Regions from separate parts of the Streptomyces incarnatus genome, predicted to be linked through region 2. Evidence: riboswitches for the same ligand, from Rfam matches in the RefSeq annotation. Region 2 holds a riboswitch; each other region holds the start of a gene.
What was found. A riboswitch is a leader RNA that binds a small molecule or an ion and turns the genes downstream of it on or off. The one in region 2 is predicted to bind cyclic di-AMP.
Positions count from the first base shown of each region.

Region 1: it holds a riboswitch for cyclic di-AMP, as region 2 does, so the genes downstream of both, ABB07_RS20380 (M23 family metallopeptidase) here and ABB07_RS09860 (M23 family metallopeptidase) in region 2, are expected to answer to the same signal.
Region 3: it holds a riboswitch for cyclic di-AMP, as region 2 does, so the genes downstream of both, ABB07_RS33110 (C40 family peptidase) here and ABB07_RS09860 (M23 family metallopeptidase) in region 2, are expected to answer to the same signal.
Region 4: it holds a riboswitch for cyclic di-AMP, as region 2 does, so the genes downstream of both, ABB07_RS16215 (transglycosylase SLT domain-containing protein) here and ABB07_RS09860 (M23 family metallopeptidase) in region 2, are expected to answer to the same signal.

Region 1 is NZ_CP011497.1:4,534,054-4,537,758, forward strand. It holds gene ABB07_RS20370 (dihydrofolate reductase family protein) at 1-709, shown strand, start outside; tRNA gene ABB07_RS20375 (tRNA-Met) at 781-854, opposite strand; cyclic di-AMP (ydaO/yuaA leader) riboswitch at 1,155-1,301, shown strand; gene ABB07_RS20380 (M23 family metallopeptidase) at 1,311-2,336, shown strand; gene ABB07_RS20385 (aldo/keto reductase) at 2,407-3,351, shown strand; gene ABB07_RS20390 (PrsW family intramembrane metalloprotease) at 3,568-3,705, opposite strand, start outside.
Region 2 is NZ_CP011497.1:2,227,878-2,231,582, reverse strand. It holds gene ABB07_RS09870 (M16 family metallopeptidase) at 1-504, shown strand, start outside; gene ABB07_RS09865 (M16 family metallopeptidase) at 501-1,889, shown strand; cyclic di-AMP (ydaO/yuaA leader) riboswitch at 2,136-2,299, shown strand; gene ABB07_RS09860 (M23 family metallopeptidase) at 2,312-3,064, shown strand; gene ABB07_RS09855 (GntR family transcriptional regulator) at 3,263-3,705, shown strand, end outside.
Region 3 is NZ_CP011497.1:7,295,891-7,299,595, forward strand. It holds gene ABB07_RS33095 (ATP-binding protein) at 1-141, shown strand, start outside; gene ABB07_RS33100 (LysR family transcriptional regulator) at 304-1,227, opposite strand; gene ABB07_RS33105 (LysE family translocator) at 1,311-1,928, shown strand; gene ABB07_RS33110 (C40 family peptidase) at 1,936-2,409, opposite strand; cyclic di-AMP (ydaO/yuaA leader) riboswitch at 2,413-2,566, opposite strand; gene ABB07_RS33115 (hypothetical protein) at 2,986-3,291, opposite strand; gene ABB07_RS33120 (ATP-dependent Clp protease proteolytic subunit) at 3,299-3,705, opposite strand, start outside.
Region 4 is NZ_CP011497.1:3,644,392-3,648,096, reverse strand. It holds gene ABB07_RS16225 (FAD-dependent oxidoreductase) at 1-313, shown strand, start outside; gene ABB07_RS16220 (HAD family hydrolase) at 451-1,263, shown strand; gene ABB07_RS16215 (transglycosylase SLT domain-containing protein) at 1,381-1,875, opposite strand; cyclic di-AMP (ydaO/yuaA leader) riboswitch at 1,880-2,062, opposite strand; gene ABB07_RS16210 (polyprenyl synthetase family protein) at 2,595-3,605, shown strand.

The DNA of each region.
Region 1 (3,705 bases), 2.3 Mb from region 2:
CCTGCACGACGTGCGCGGCGTCGAGCGGCTGATGGTCGAGGGCGGCGGCACGGTCCACACCCAGCTGCTGCGGCTGGGCCTCGCCGACGAGCTCCAGCTGGTCCTCGCCCCGCTGTTCGTCGGCGACCCGGCCGCACCCCGCCTGTTCGGCCCCGGCGGCTACCAGGCCGGCCGGCTGCGCCTGACCGAGACCCGCAGGATCGAGGACGTCGTCCTCATGCGCTATGAGCCCACGGCCCCCGGCACCGGCCCGCTGCCCGCCGCGGCCGACCGTCACTGGTTGCGCACGGCGTGCGAACTGGCCGCGCTGTGTCCGCCCTCGCGGACGGCCTTCAGCGTCGGGGCGGTCGTCGTGGCCGAAGACGGCACCGAGCTGGCCCGGGGGCATTCGCGGGAGGGTGAGGACCCGGTGGTCCACGCGGAGGAGGCGGCGCTCGCGAAGCTCGACCCGGCGGATCCCCGGCTGGCCGGTGCCACGGTCTACAGCAGCCTGGAGCCCTGCGCCCGGCGGGCCTCCCGCCCGGCACCCTGCGCCGAGCTGATTCTGCGGGCGGGGGTGCGCAGGGTGGTCACGGCGTGGCAGGAGCCGGACACGTTCGTGGCGGGGGCCGACGGGACGGGGGTCCTGGTCAAGGGAGGTGCCGAGGTGGTCGTACTGCCTGAGCTGGCGGAACTCGCCAAGGCGCCGAACAGGCACCTGCTGGGCTGATGCCCGGCCCGGCCGGGCCGGGAAACACTCAGGGCCTGGAATCCAGTGGATTCCAGGCCCTGAGTCTTCAGTAGCGGGGACAGGATTTGAACCTGCGACCTCTGGGTTATGAGCCCAGCGAGCTACCGAGCTGCTCCACCCCGCGTCGTTGTGACTCCAGAGTACCCCATGCTCAGGGCAGCATGCACACCCACTTTCCCGGGGTGGTTGATCGTCTTCACGGAGGGTGACCGGACGACAGCCCTCCGCATAACATCTGAGACACCATCAAAAACGCCGAGACTCCTGAACTGCGGCCAACTCGCCCGTTTTGCCGTGGTCCTGGCCGGTAAGTCCGGGCCGGAAAACGTTAATGATCAAGCCGAACGGCTTGGAAAGTGACTGGCAGGTCTATTAACGTTCGATAACGCAGCGCGGTCGTCCCAGCCGTCACAAGAGGCGGCTCCGTGCGCACGCGCCGAATCCCGCGAGGGAACCGGGGAACCACCACCTTGGGGTGAATCGCGCGAATGCCGCAGTTGGTATACGCGCGTAGGAGACCTTCCTGCTCCGAACCCGTCAGCTAACCCGGTAGGCGGAGGAAGGAAAGGAGTACGCCCGAGTGGCGTCCAACCGGCCCGCCCCAGAAGCCCCGTTCGTGCCCTCGCAAGCCCAGCCGGAGACCTTCGGCTACGGCGCCTACCGCGCCGAGGAGGGGCCCTGGGAGGAGTGGAACCCCACCGAGGACTCCGTCGCCGCGGCCCGGGGCCGGCACCGCGTCAGCAAGCAGCGCGGCGGCTTCGCGCGCAGCTCCACCGTCCTCGGCGTCGGCGTGATCGCCGCGGTCGGCGCGGGCGGCATGGCCAGCGCCAACACCGGCAAGCCGCCGGTCTCCATATCCCTGCCGGACCTGGACTCCGTCGAGCACATCTTCGGCGGCTCCTCCGACGCGCACCAGGCCACCGCCACCGGTCTCAGCAAGGTCGGCGTGACCACCGACAGCGGGGACAGCGGCAGCGCGGGCGAGGCCCTGCGCAACCGGATCATGGCCCAGGCCGAGCAGCAGAAGGGCCAGGCCGACACCAAGGCCATCGCCGCCACGATCGCCGCGGCCGACCAGCAGACCGCCGCCGCGGCCGCCAAGGCGGAGAAGGAGGCCGCCGCCCAGGCCACCGCCGCCAAGGAGAAGGCGGAGGCCGACGCCAAGAAGGCCGCCGAGGCCAAGCGGCTGGCCGAGCTGGCCAAGCAGTACACGCTGCCGGTCGTCTCGTACACGATCACCGGCACCTTCGGGCAGCCCGGCGCGATGTGGTCCTCCGGCTACCACACCGGCCTCGACTTCGCCGCCCCCACCGGCACCCTCATCAAGGCCGTCCACAGCGGCACGGTCACCCAGGCCGGCTGGGCCGGCGCCTACGGCTACCGCACCGTCATCACCCTGGACGACGGCACCGAGCTGTGGTTCTGCCACCAGTCCTCGATCAACGTCTCCGTGGGGCAGAAGGTCTCCACCGGCCAGGTCATCGGCCGCGTCGGCGCCACCGGCAACGTCACCGGCCCGCACCTGCACCTGGAGGTCCACCCGAACGGCCAGGCCACCGCCATCGACCCGGCGCCGTGGCTGCGCGACAAGGGGCTCAACCCCTGACCGTGGCATTCGTGTGAATCCGGCGCCGACGGTGGAATGGGATGATCCACCGTCGGCGTTGACTTGGGGCATGACCTCTCTGCGCACACTCGGCTCCTCCGACCTCCAGGTCTTCCCGCTCTGCCTGGGCGGCAACGTCTTCGGCTGGACCGCCGACGAGGAGACCTCCTTCGCCGTCCTCGACGCCTACACGGCGGCCGGCGGCAACTTCATCGACACCGCCGACTCCTACTCCGCCTGGATCGACGGCCACAAGGGCGGCGAGTCCGAGACGATCATCAGCAAGTGGGTCAAGGCCCGCGGCAACCGCGACGACGTCGTCATCGCCACCAAGGTCAGCCAGCACCCCGAGTACCAGGGCCTGTCCGCTGCCAACATCAAGGCGGCCGCCGACGCCTCCCTGCGCCGCCTGGACACCGACCACATCGACCTCTACTACACCCACTTCGACAAGCCCGAGGTCCCGGTCGAGGAGATCATCGGCGCGCTGGACGAGCTGGTGAAGGCGGGCAAGGTCCGCCACATCGCCGCCTCGAACATCAGCCCCGAGCGCCTGAAGGCCTCCCTGGACTTCTCCGACCGCGAGGGCCTGGCCCGCTATGTCGCCCTCCAGCCCCACTACAACCTGGTCTCCCGCGACACCTACGAGGGCCCGCTGCAGGACCTGGTCGCCAAGGAAGGCCTGTCCGCGGTGCCCTACTTCTCCCTCGCCTCGGGCTTCCTGACCGGCAAGTACCGCCCCGGCACCAAGGTCGACAGCGCCCGTGCGAGCCGGGCCCAGGGGTACGCGGAGTCCGAGCGCGGCCAGCGGGTCCTGGCGGCCCTGGACGAGATCGCCGCCGCCCATGACGCCCCCGTCGCCAGGGTCGCCCTCGCCTGGCTCGCGGCCCAGCCGACGGTCACGGCCCCGATCGCCTCGGCCCGCACGGTGGACCAGCTCCCGGCCCTCCTGGACGTGGTGGGCCTGACCCTGACGGAGGAGGAAGTGCGGAAGCTGACAGAGGCGTCGGCCTGACCCTTCGCCAGCCGCAAGCTCCGCCCGATCTCCCCGCCGCGGCTTGATCTCCCTGCTGCGGCTTGATCTGCCTGCCGGGGCTTGATCTTCCCCACCGCGGCTTGATCTTCCCCACCGCGGCTCGATTTCTCCGCTGCGGCTTGATTTCTCCGCCGCGACGGCGCTCAGCCACGACGGCGCATTCCGGCGGTGCCGAACTCTCCGCGGCCCGATCGGCTACGACCGATACGGGTTGTAAGCGGAGTAGGGCGCCGCCGGATAGCCGTACCCCGGCTCATACGCCATGGGCACCGGCATCGGTACCGGCGGTGGATACACCGGCCGAACCGGCGGAGCCACCCGCGCCGCGTACTC
Region 2 (3,705 bases):
CGGCTGGTGCGCCGCGACCGTACGGCCGTCGCGGCCGGCTTCGGCCTGCTGCGCCTGGCCGGCGCGCCCTCCATGGGCTGGCTGGACGTGAAGACGTCCGGTGACGTCGAGGTCCCGGTCATCGAGACCGCCATCGACGAGGAGCTGGCCCGGTTCGCCGAGGAGGGCCCCACGCCGGAGGAGATGGAGCGCGCCCAGGCCCAGTTGGAGCGCGAGTGGCTGGACCGGCTCGGCACGGTCGCCGGCCGCGCCGACGAACTGTGCCGGTACGCCGTCCTGTTCGGCGACCCGCAGCTCGCCCTCACCGCAGTCAAGCGCGTCCTGGAGGTGACCCCGCAGGAGGTCCAGGAGGTCGCCCAGGCCCGTCTGCGCCCCGACAACCGCGCGGTCCTGGTCTACGAACCGAAGTCCCCGGAGCAGGCCCCGGACGCCGACGTGCCCGAGGACCCGGAGCAGGAAGCCACCGTAGAGGCCGGTAACGAGAACGAGGAGACGGCCAAGTGACCGAGCTCGCCACCATGGACTTCCACCCCCAGCCGCAGCCCGGCGAGGCCAGGCCGTGGGCGTTCCCGGCCCCCGAGCGGGCCGCGCTCGACAACGGCCTGACCGTGCTGCGCTGCCACCGCCCCGGCCAGCAGGTCGTCGCCGTAGAGGTGCTGCTGGACGCGCCCCTGGACGCCGAGCCGGCCGGCCTGGACGGCGTCGCCACGATCATGGCGCGGGCCTTCTCCGAGGGCACCGACAAGCACTCCGCCGAGGAGTTCGCCGCCGAGCTGGAGCGCGCGGGCGCCACCCTGGACGCGCACGCCGACCACCCCGGCGTCCGGCTCAGCCTGGAGGTCCCGGCCTCCCGCCTGGCCAAGGGCCTCGGCCTGCTCGCCGACGCGCTGCGCGCGCCCGCCTTCGCCGACAGCGAGGTCGAGCGCCTCGTCCGCAACCGCCTGGACGAGATCCCGCACGAGCTGGCCAACCCCTCCCGCCGGGCCGCGAAGGAGCTCTCCAAGGAGCTGTTCCCGGTGGCCTCGCGCATGTCGCGCCCGCGCCAGGGCACCGAGGAGACGGTCGAGAAGATCGACGCCGCCGCCGTACGCGCCTTCTACGGCCGGCACGTACGCCCGGCCACGGCCACCGCGGTCGTGGTCGGCGACCTCACCGGGGTCGACCTGGACGCGCTGCTCGGCGACACCCTCGGCGCCTGGACCGGCACCCCGGGCGAGCCGCGGCCCGTGCCGCCGGTGACCGCCGACGACACCGGGCGCGTGGTCATCGTGGACCGGCCCGGCGCCGTGCAGACGCAGCTGCTCATCGGCCGCGTCGGCCCCGACCGGCACGACCGCGTGTGGCCCGCCCAGGTGCTCGGCACCTACTGCCTCGGCGGCACCCTCACCTCCAGGCTGGACCGCGTCCTGCGCGAGGAGAAGGGCTACACCTACGGTGTGCGCTCCTTCGGCCAGGTCCTCCGGTCCGCGCCGGACGGCACGGGCGCCGCGATGCTCGCCATCAGCGGCTCCGTGGACACCCCGAACACCGGCCCCGCGCTGGAGGACCTGTGGAAGGTGCTGCGCACCCTCGCGGCGGACGGCCTGACCGACGCCGAGCGGGACGTGGCCGTGCAGAACCTCGTGGGGGTGGCACCGCTGAAGTACGAGACCGCGGCCGCCGTCGCGAGCACACTCGCCGACCAGGTCGAGCAGCACCTGCCCGACGACTTCCAGGCGACGCTGTATCAGCAGCTGGCCGCGACGGGCACGGTGGAGGCCACCGCGGCCGTCGTCAACGCCTTCCCGGTGGACCGCCTGGTGACCGTCCTCGTCGGTGACGCCGCCCAGATCAAGGCGCCGGTCGAGGCGCTCGGCATCGGTGAAGTGACCGTGGTGGCGGCCGAGTAGAGCGGGCCGCCGCGGCGGCCGGGCACGCCCGAGCGGACGCACGCGCGCGTGGGGCCCTGACGGTCTACGGACCGTCAGGGCCCCTGTTGTTCCACTCCCTTCCCCAGATGCCCGATTTGAGGCGGAGGTTGCCCGTCTGCCCTGTGGGATGCGCTACAAAAGCCCGGATCCGTTTGGGAATCCGAAGCGGGCTTCCGTAGCGTCGTCCGGGCTGTTCGTCAGGCAGTGCGCCGCACCCGCGGCACCGGACAGCCATCGCCGAGTCCCCGTACGGCGCGAGCCAGGGGAGCCGGGGACCCACGCAGTCCCTGGGGTGAATCGGGCGCCCGCGCGAGCCGCGAGGGGGCCCGTAGGAGACCTTCCTGCTCCGAACCCGTCAGCTAACCCGGTAGGCGAGAGGGAAGGAAAGGACCAGCCACTCCATGGCGTTCATGTGCGCCACCGGGAAGCACCGCAAGCCCGGCCGGGTCAAGCGCACCACCGCTCAGGCGGCGGGCATCGCGGCCCTCACCACCACCGGTGTCATCGGCACCCTCGCCGCCTCCCCGGCGCTCGCCGCCGAGAACGCCGGGAACGGCGTGGAGCAGACCGGCCTCACGCCGGTCCTCACCGTGAGCGACGACGTCGCCGAGCACATCGACGCGCAGGCCACCGCGCAGAAGAAGGCCGCCGAGCAGAAGGCGGCCGAGGAGGCCGCGGCCAGGAAGGCGAAGGAGGAGCGCGAGGCCAGGGCCCGCGCCGCCCGCGAGGCCGAGCGCAAGCGCCTGAACGCCTTCGTCGCCCCGATAGCCGACTCCTACGTCTCCACCGGCTACCAGGCCAGCAGCTCCCTGTGGTCCTCCGGCCACCACACGGGCATCGACTTCCACGCCGCGACCGGCACCCCCGTCCACGCGGTCGGCTCCGGCACCGTCGTCTCCACCGGCTGGGGTGGCGCGTACGGCAACCAGATCGTGATCCGGATGGCCGACGGCATGTACACCCAGTACGGCCACCTGTCGTCCATCGGCGTCTCGGTGGGCCAGCGGGTCGTCCCGGGCCAGCGGATCGGCCTGTCCGGCGCGACCGGCAACACCACCGGCCCGCACCTGCACTTCGAGGCCCGTACGACCCCCGACTACGGCTCGGACGTCGACCCCGTCGCCTACCTCCGCAAGCACGGCGTGAACGTCTGACGCCGCACCGCGCGGCATCCGGCGCCCCGGCTCACCGAGCCGGGGCTTTCGCCGTTTTCCGCGGTGTCCGGCGGACCCTGTGACCAAAAAATATCCATGGATTCCGGCCCGCCGTCGGAAATTCCGGCTCATTGGAATAGAGTCACGGAACACGCGTCCATCGTCGACGTTTCACGGGGATTAAGGCGGAGGTCGGTCATGCGTATTCCGGCGCACTCGGTGTGCACGGCCATCCGGGACGACATCGTCGCGGGTGTCTACGAGCGCGGTGGCCGGCTGACCGAGGAAGTCCTGGCCCGCCGCTACGGCGTCTCGCGCGTCCCCGTCCGCGAGGCCCTGCGCACCCTGGAGGCCGAGGGCTTCGTGGTGACCCGCCGGCACGCGGGCGCGTGCGTGGCCGAGCCGACCGAGCAGGAGGCGGCCGACCTGCTGGAGATGCGCATGCTGCTGGAGCCGCTCGGCGCCGCCCGGGCCGCCCAGCGGCGCACCGAGGCCCATCTGAAGGTGCTGCGCGGTCTCGTCAGGCTGGGCCAGGAGCGGGCCCGCAGCGGCAGCAGCGAGGATCTGCGCTCGCTGGGCGGCTGGTTCCACGAGACGCTCGCCCAGGCCGCCGGCAGCCCCTCGCTGACGGCGATGCTCAC
Region 3 (3,705 bases), 5.1 Mb from region 2:
ATCATCCGCTGGCTCACCGCGGAGTGCGGGGGCAGACTCCGTGTCCGCCCCACCCGCGAGGGTGGCAAGACGGTCTCCATCGAACTCCCGTGGATCATCCCGGCCGAGCCGGTTCCCGCGGCGGGACCACAGGAGCCGTAGCCCTCCGGACAGGGGCGCGGGCGCGTGGTGCTGGTGCTCTCACCGCGTGCCGCATCGAGGAGGACGGGGTGACGACACACGAGGGTGCCCGAGGGAGCAAGGCAAGGTCACCCCGGTACGGCAGGACAACACCGAAGGCCCCGGGACGGCCCGCTCGGGCGCTCAAGCTCCCGGCGAGCGGCCCGCTCGGCCGAAGGCTCCTCGGAGCAGTGCGCGGAAGGCGTCCGCGGCCGGCGTGGATTCGTCCGGGCGGTAGGCCACGGAGATGGTGCGGTGCAGGCGGCCCGCTTCCAGGGGGCGTACGCCGACCGGTGTGGAGGCCGTGCGGGCCACCATCTCGGGGACGACGGCCACGCCGAGCCCGGCGCTGACGAGGGCGCAGACCACGGCGTATCCCGGGGTCGGTACCAGCAGGGCCGGTGTGGCGCCCGCCTCGGACAGCAGCGCCTCGATGTCCCGGCGGGCCGGATGGTGCGGCGCCATGCTGATCAGCGGCTGTCCTGCCAGCTCGGCCAGGGGCAGCCGGGACGAGGTGCTGCTCAGGGCGTGTCCGGGCGCGGTCACCAGCACCAGCTCCTCCACCAGGACCGGCTCCAGACGCACCGACGACGGCACCGGGGAGCGCTCGGCCGGGTGGTAGGTGTGGGTCAGCGCCAGGTCCACCTCGCCGGCCGCCACCGCCGTGACCCCGGTCGGCGGATCGTAGTCCGCGACCGACAGCGTCACGTCCGGGTGGGCCCGGCGGAACGCGCTCAGCGCCGGTGGCAGCAGATGCACCCCTGCGGTCGGGAAGGTGCCGAGCCGCAGCGCGCCGCCGGTGAGACCGGTCAGCCGGGCCAGCTCGTGCCGGGCCTGTTCCAGCTCGTCCAGCACCCGCCGGGCCCGGGCCACCAGCACCTCGCCCGCCTCGGTCAGCCGCGCCCCGCGATGGTGCCGCACCAGCAGCGCGGTACCCGCCTCCCGCTCCAGCTTGGCCAGTTGCTGGGAGAGGGCGGGCGGCGTGTAGCCGAGCCGGTCGGCGGCCCGGGTGATGGAGCCGGCCTCCGCGACGGCCACCAGTGCGGCCAGCCGGGTGGGGTCGTACATGGGACCAGCCTAAAGCATTGCTTCAGGCTCACCCAGAAAAGCCGAAATACCTGCTGAAGGCTCTGCCAAGGCAGTCTGGGCACATGGACGGACAGCTCATCGCCTTCACCGGTATCGCCGCCGGTCTGGTCGCCATGCCGGGCGCCGACTTCACCGTGGTCGTACGCAACGCGCTGGTCTCACGCCGGGCCGGCGCGGTCTGCGGGCTCGGTATCGCGGGCGGACTCCTGGTGCACACCACCCTGGCGGTGGCCGGTGTCGCGGCGGTGCTGGTGGCCGTGCCCGCGCTGTTCCGGGCGCTGCAACTGCTGGGCGGCGCCTATGTGCTGCACCTCGGGGTGCGCACGCTGTGGTCGCTGCGGGGAGCCGTCCAGTCGCCGAAGGACACGGCGGCCGAGCCGGCGCACCCGCTCCGGCAGGGCTTCGTCACCAACGTCCTCAATCCGAAGGCCTCGCTGACCTTCCTCAGCCTGCTGCCGCAGTTCGTGCCCGCCGGGAGCCCCGCGCTGCCCCGGACCCTGCTGCTCGCGCTCATCGTGTGCGCGCTGGCGCTGGTGTGGTTCCAGGTGGTCGCGCTGCTGGTGGACCGGCTGGGCGGATGGCTGCGCCGGCCCCGGGCCGCCCGTGGGCTCCAGGCGGGCACCGGGGTGGCGCTGACGGTGCTGGGAGCGGCCCTGCTGCTGGAGCCGCTCCTGCCCTGACGGCGGGTCAGCTGACCCGGCCGTACCAGACGCTCGACGTCCAGATCTTCTCGAGCCGGACCACGGAACCGGTCCTCGGGGCGTGCCAGATCTTGTTGTGCCCGGCGTAGATGCCGACGTGGTAGACGTTCGAGCCGTAGTGGAAGAACACCAGGTCACCAGCCCTGCGATGGCTGGCGGAGATGTGGTTCGTCCGGTTGTACTGCTGCGCGGCGGTCCGCGGCAGGGTCTTGCCCGCCTTCTTGAACGAGTAGAGCGTCAGCCCCGAGCAGTCGAACCTGCGCGGCCCGGTGGCCCCGTACTGGTACGGGGACCCCTTCTTCGAGGCCGCGACCTGCAGTGCTTTGGTCGCGAGGGTCGCGGCCGAGGCATCGGTGGCGAGCCCGGGGACCGCGATCGAGCCGCCGACGGCGGCGAGGGTGAGGGCCGAGGCCGTGCCGGCCCGGACCATGAGCGACGGGACACGATTAGGCGCAGTCATGCGCAACCCTTCGTCAGCCGCCTGTGAAGGATGACCTGTCGGATTCGGGCTGGCGAAGTTGCCCGGCCGCGTTGCCGCGGCTTCACCCCAAGGGTTGCTCGGAACGTCCGGCCGTCTGCGACGTGCAGACGAACATCCGTTCCGGCGACCCGTCTTGCCTGGGTCCTCCACTCCTGCCGATCCACTCCTGTCGACCGGTCATCCGGGACGGCGGCAGGACTCGGCGTCCGCCCGGACCGCCCCGCCGCGGTGGCGGGGGCTTGTCGTCGGACGGGATCTTCGCCCACACCGGTCCGAAAATCCCAATGCATCCGTGGATTTGTGGTGTTACTCACCACTCGCCCGTTCGGGTGGACAGTGTTCTGTTCGAGGCGCCGTCAGATCCCCGACGTAGCCCCCGACCTGGGAAGAAGCGCTTTCTCGGGAACGGCGGACACACGCTGGGCGCAAGTCGGGAGGCTCGTAGAATGATCGGGATATACACCGGTCGGCGGTACGTCGTTCGGGCCGTTTCAACTCCGGCGAGGGCGGCTCCTGTCGACACCCGGGCCGCGTCAGGCCGGTCCGGCGTCCGGATCAGCCGACACCGTCGGGCGGGAGCGCGACGCGCGCGGTACGGCGTTCGCCGTCCAGCACCCGCAAGGCCCGTGCCAGCGTGTCCCCGTGCAGCTCCGTCTCGCCCCGCCGGTGCATCAACGCGAGGGCGTCACGCAGCTCTGCGGCCTTGCGTGCCAGGGCCTGGGCGGCGCGCAGCCCGTGATAGGTGTCCCCGCCGTGCGCGGGGTTGATGCGGCCCAGCAGGTCGGCGGCCTCGAGATAACGGTCGATCAGATCGCCCTCGGCACGCGTGAGTGCGGGCAGTGGCGGCAGCTCCGGCAGCATCGGCGGCTCACCTCGCGTCCGGTGCGCCGGGGGTGCTCCGCCGGCCGGGCACGACGGCGTCGACCAGGCCGTAGGCCACCGCCCCGGCGGCGTCGAGGACCAGGTCCCGCTCCAGATCGCGCCGCACCTGCTCGGCCGTGCGCCCGGTGTGCCGTGCCAGCATCTCCTCCGCCACCGTGCGCATCCGGGCCAACTCCTCGGCCTGGATGAGCAGATCGCTGAACTGACCCTGCATCGGTTCCGGGAGCTGCGGCTGCTCGATCACCATGCGGGCGCCCGGCAGGGTGAACCGCTTGCCCGGCGTGCCGGCCGCGAGCAGCAGCGCGGCGTGAGAGGCGGCCTGTCCCAGGCAGTAGGTCGCCACGTCGCAACTGACGTAGCGCATCGTGTCGTAGACCGCCGTCAGCGCGCTGA
Region 4 (3,705 bases), 1.4 Mb from region 2:
CGGCAGCCCCGTCCTCACCGTCCGCACCCACGGCGGGCACACCGAGCGGCTCACCGCCGACCACGTCATCGCCGCCACCGGCTACCGCGTGGACATCGCGGCGATGGACTTCCTCGGCCACGAACTGCGCACCCGGCTCGCGGTGAGCCGCGGCACGCCGAGGCTCGGCCCCGGCTTCGTCTCGTCCGTTCCCGGCCTGTACTTCACCGGTCTGCCGGCGGCGTCGTCGTACGGCCCGGTGATGCGTTTCGTCTGCGGCACGGAGTTCGCCTCACCGCGCCTGACGAAACACCTGGCGTCGGCCCACGGGTGAGGCCGCGGCCCGCCCTGATCCCGCTCATCGGCGCGCATCAACGAGGAGGCGGGAGACACCACTTGGGGTGGATCAGCACGTAAGTGCGCAGGGCGACAAGGTGAGTCGGCGGAGCCAGGTATCCGTATTCTCTGATCATGGCAGCCTCACCCGCATATGCACTGATCGCCACCGACCTGGACGGAACACTGCTGCGCGGCGACGACAGCGTCTCCGGCCGGTCGCTCGCCGCGCTCGCGCGGGTGGCGCGGGCCGGTGCCCGGCACCTGGTGGTGACGGGCCGCCCGGCTCCGCGGGTACGGCAGCTCCTCGCGCACCTCGGCTGCACGGGGCTCGCGGTGTGCGGCCAGGGCGCACAGGTCTACGACGCCGGGACCGGCCGTCTGCTGTGGTCGGTCCGGCTGGACCGGGAGCTGGCCGAGACCGCGCTCGGCAAGATCGAGGCCGAGGTGGGGCAGGTGTACGCGGCCGTCGACCAGGACGGGGTCGACGGGCTCACGCTGATCGAGCCCGGGTACCGGATGCCGCACCCGACCCTGCCCGCGGTCCGGGTCGGCCGGCGCGACGACCTGTGGTGCGCGCCGATCAGCAAGGTGCTGCTGCGCCATGCCGCCCTGCCCGACGACGAGTTGGCGGCCATCGCGCGCGCGGTGGTGGGCTCGCTCGCGACCGTCACCATGTCGGGGCCGGGGACCGTGGAGCTCCAGCCGTCGGGGGTGACCAAGGCGACCGGTCTCGCGCTGGCCGCCGAGCGGCTCGGGATCGCGGCGGAGGCGGCCCTGGCGTTCGGCGACATGCCCAACGACATCCCGATGTTCGAGTGGGCCGGACGCGGGGTCGCCATGGCCAACGCGCACCCCGAACTGAAGGCGGTGGCCGACGAGGTCACCCTGTCGAACGAGGACGACGGCATCGCCGCCGTCCTCGAAAGACTGTTCCCGACCGACTGACCGGCACATCAGTAGGCGCCCGCCCGTCCCGCGGAAGCGGCGACGGCCGCCCGGCGCGCCCCTCCGTCAGGTCGGGGCACACTCCGGGCGGCCGAGGCCGGGCCGGTCGCGGGACCGTCAGTACGCGCTGGACACGTTGTCGATCGACCCGTACCGCGCGGCGGCGTAGTTGCAGGCCGCGGTGATGTTGGCGACCGGGTCGTAGGGGTCGAAGGAGGTGCCGGCCACGTGGTAGGCGTTGAAGGTCGGGTCGATCACCTGGAGCAGGCCCTTGGACGGGATGCCCTTGGCGGCGTTGGAGTCCCAGTTGTTGATGGCGTTCGGGTTGCCGGAGGACTCCCGCATGACGTTGCGGTGGATGCCGTCGTAGGTGCCCGGGATGCCCTTCTGGGCCATGATCGCGAGGGACTCGCGGATCCAGCCGTCGAGGTTGTTCGGGTACCCGGCGAGGGTGGTGGAAGCCGTCTTGGTGGCGGTCGTGCCGGTGGCCGCGGAGGCGCTGGTGGCACCGATGAGCGGCAGGGCGAGGACGGCGGCGCCGGTGCCGGCGACGGCGAGGGCGCGGGCGAGACGGTTGGCGCGGGGGCGGCGGTGCTGAGCGGCAGCGGGCATGGGGAAGTCCTCTCCGGCGCCTGCGAGGTGAGCTGTCGGGTTCGGGCGGGGAGGTGCCCGGCCGCGCCCTCGGGAGAGGACACGGCTTCACCCCTAGCCGTTCCGGTGCGGCGTGTGCCGGCCGGTCCGGCGGACTTACCTGGGTCCCCCGCTCCTGCCGTACGAATGAGTTCGTCGATGGGTCACACGGGCGGCGGCAGGATTCGGCGTCCACCCGACTGGCCCGGAACGTATGCGAGAGCACATGTCGGGAACAAGGGCTGGATTCACATAACGTCCAGTTTGACCTTGGTATGCGCCGTTTGGGACACTTGATCCTTTGCGGTTGCCAACTCTCAACTCGCCCACGGAGCAAGGAGTGGAGGTAGCCTGGCGGGCCCTCAGGGGTGGCGGTTGCGCGTGATCGCGCGTGACCCAACTCACTAAATCGCAAAGTATTTTAAATCGGACATGAGGGATTTGGGTGAATCGGGTGGCAGGCATTACTCCGCCCGCTCTTCGGTTCGCGACACAGGGCGCGGATTCCTGTTAAGTCGATAAATGTCCGCTCATAGCACTTGATCAAAAACATACCGGTCGTGATCCGATACCGCCCGGGCTGGACCGGTGGGCGCTATCGGTGATCGAACAGGGACCGGATACGCTGACTTGAGTGATGGCAGCGACCTATCGACAAACCGTGTAATCGCCAGCAGACACCAGCAGACAGGAGACCCCTCGTGACCGTCGTCGGGCCGTTCGGGCTGAGCGTGCGGGACCAGGCTCTGGAAGCCGATGTCCAGGCCGGATTGGCGGCTGTCGAGGAAGGCTTGCTCGAGGCCACCAAGAGCGAGGTCCCGTTCATCACGGAGGCCGCGCAGCACCTCGTACGAGCCGGCGGGAAGCGGTTCCGGCCGCTGCTCGTGATGCTCGCGGCCCAGTTCGGCGACCCCTACGCGCCGGGCATCGTGCCCTCGGCCGTGGTCGTGGAGCTGACCCACCTCGCCACGCTGTACCACGACGACGTCATGGACGAGGCGGCCGTGCGCCGCGGCGTGGACAGCGCCAACACCCGCTGGGGCAACTCCGTCGCGGTGCTCACCGGCGACTTCCTCTTCGCCCGCGCCTCCCAGATCCTCGCCGACCTCGGCCCCGAGGCGGTCCGGGTGCAGGCGCTCGCGTTCGAGCGGCTGGTCACCGGCCAGATCCTGGAGACCGCCGGCCCCTCCGACGGCCGCGACCCGGTCGAGCACTACCTGGACGTGCTCGGCGGCAAGACGGGCTCGCTGGTGGCGGTGTCGTGCCGGTTCGGCGCGATGATGTCCGGCGCCGACGAGACGGTCGTGGACGTGCTCACCCAGTACGGCGAGCGGCTCGGTGTCGCCTTCCAGCTCGCCGACGACGTCCTGGACATCGCCTCCGACTCGCACGAGTCCGGCAAGACCCCGGGCACCGACCTGCGCGAGGGCATCCCGACGCTGCCCGTGCTCCGGCTGCGCGAGCGGGCCGCCCGCCTGGGTCTGGCCGAGGACATCGCGCTGTGCGAGCTGCTCGACTCCGACCTCAGCGACGACGCCCGGCACGCCGAGGCGCTGGCCGCGCTGCGCGCCCACCCCGCGCTGGAGCAGGCCCGCCGGGACACCGTGCGGTACGCGGAGGAGGCGCGGGCCGCGCTGGTGCCGCTGCGCGAGTGCGACGCCAAGGCCGCGCTGATGGAGCTGTGCGACGCGGTGGTCCACCGCGCTGGCTGACCTCCCGTCACCCGACACGCCGTACGCCTCCGGTCGTACGGCCCGGCACGCTTCCGGCCGTTCGCCGCGCCGTTCACCGCGCCGCGCTCCGGGCCGTGCG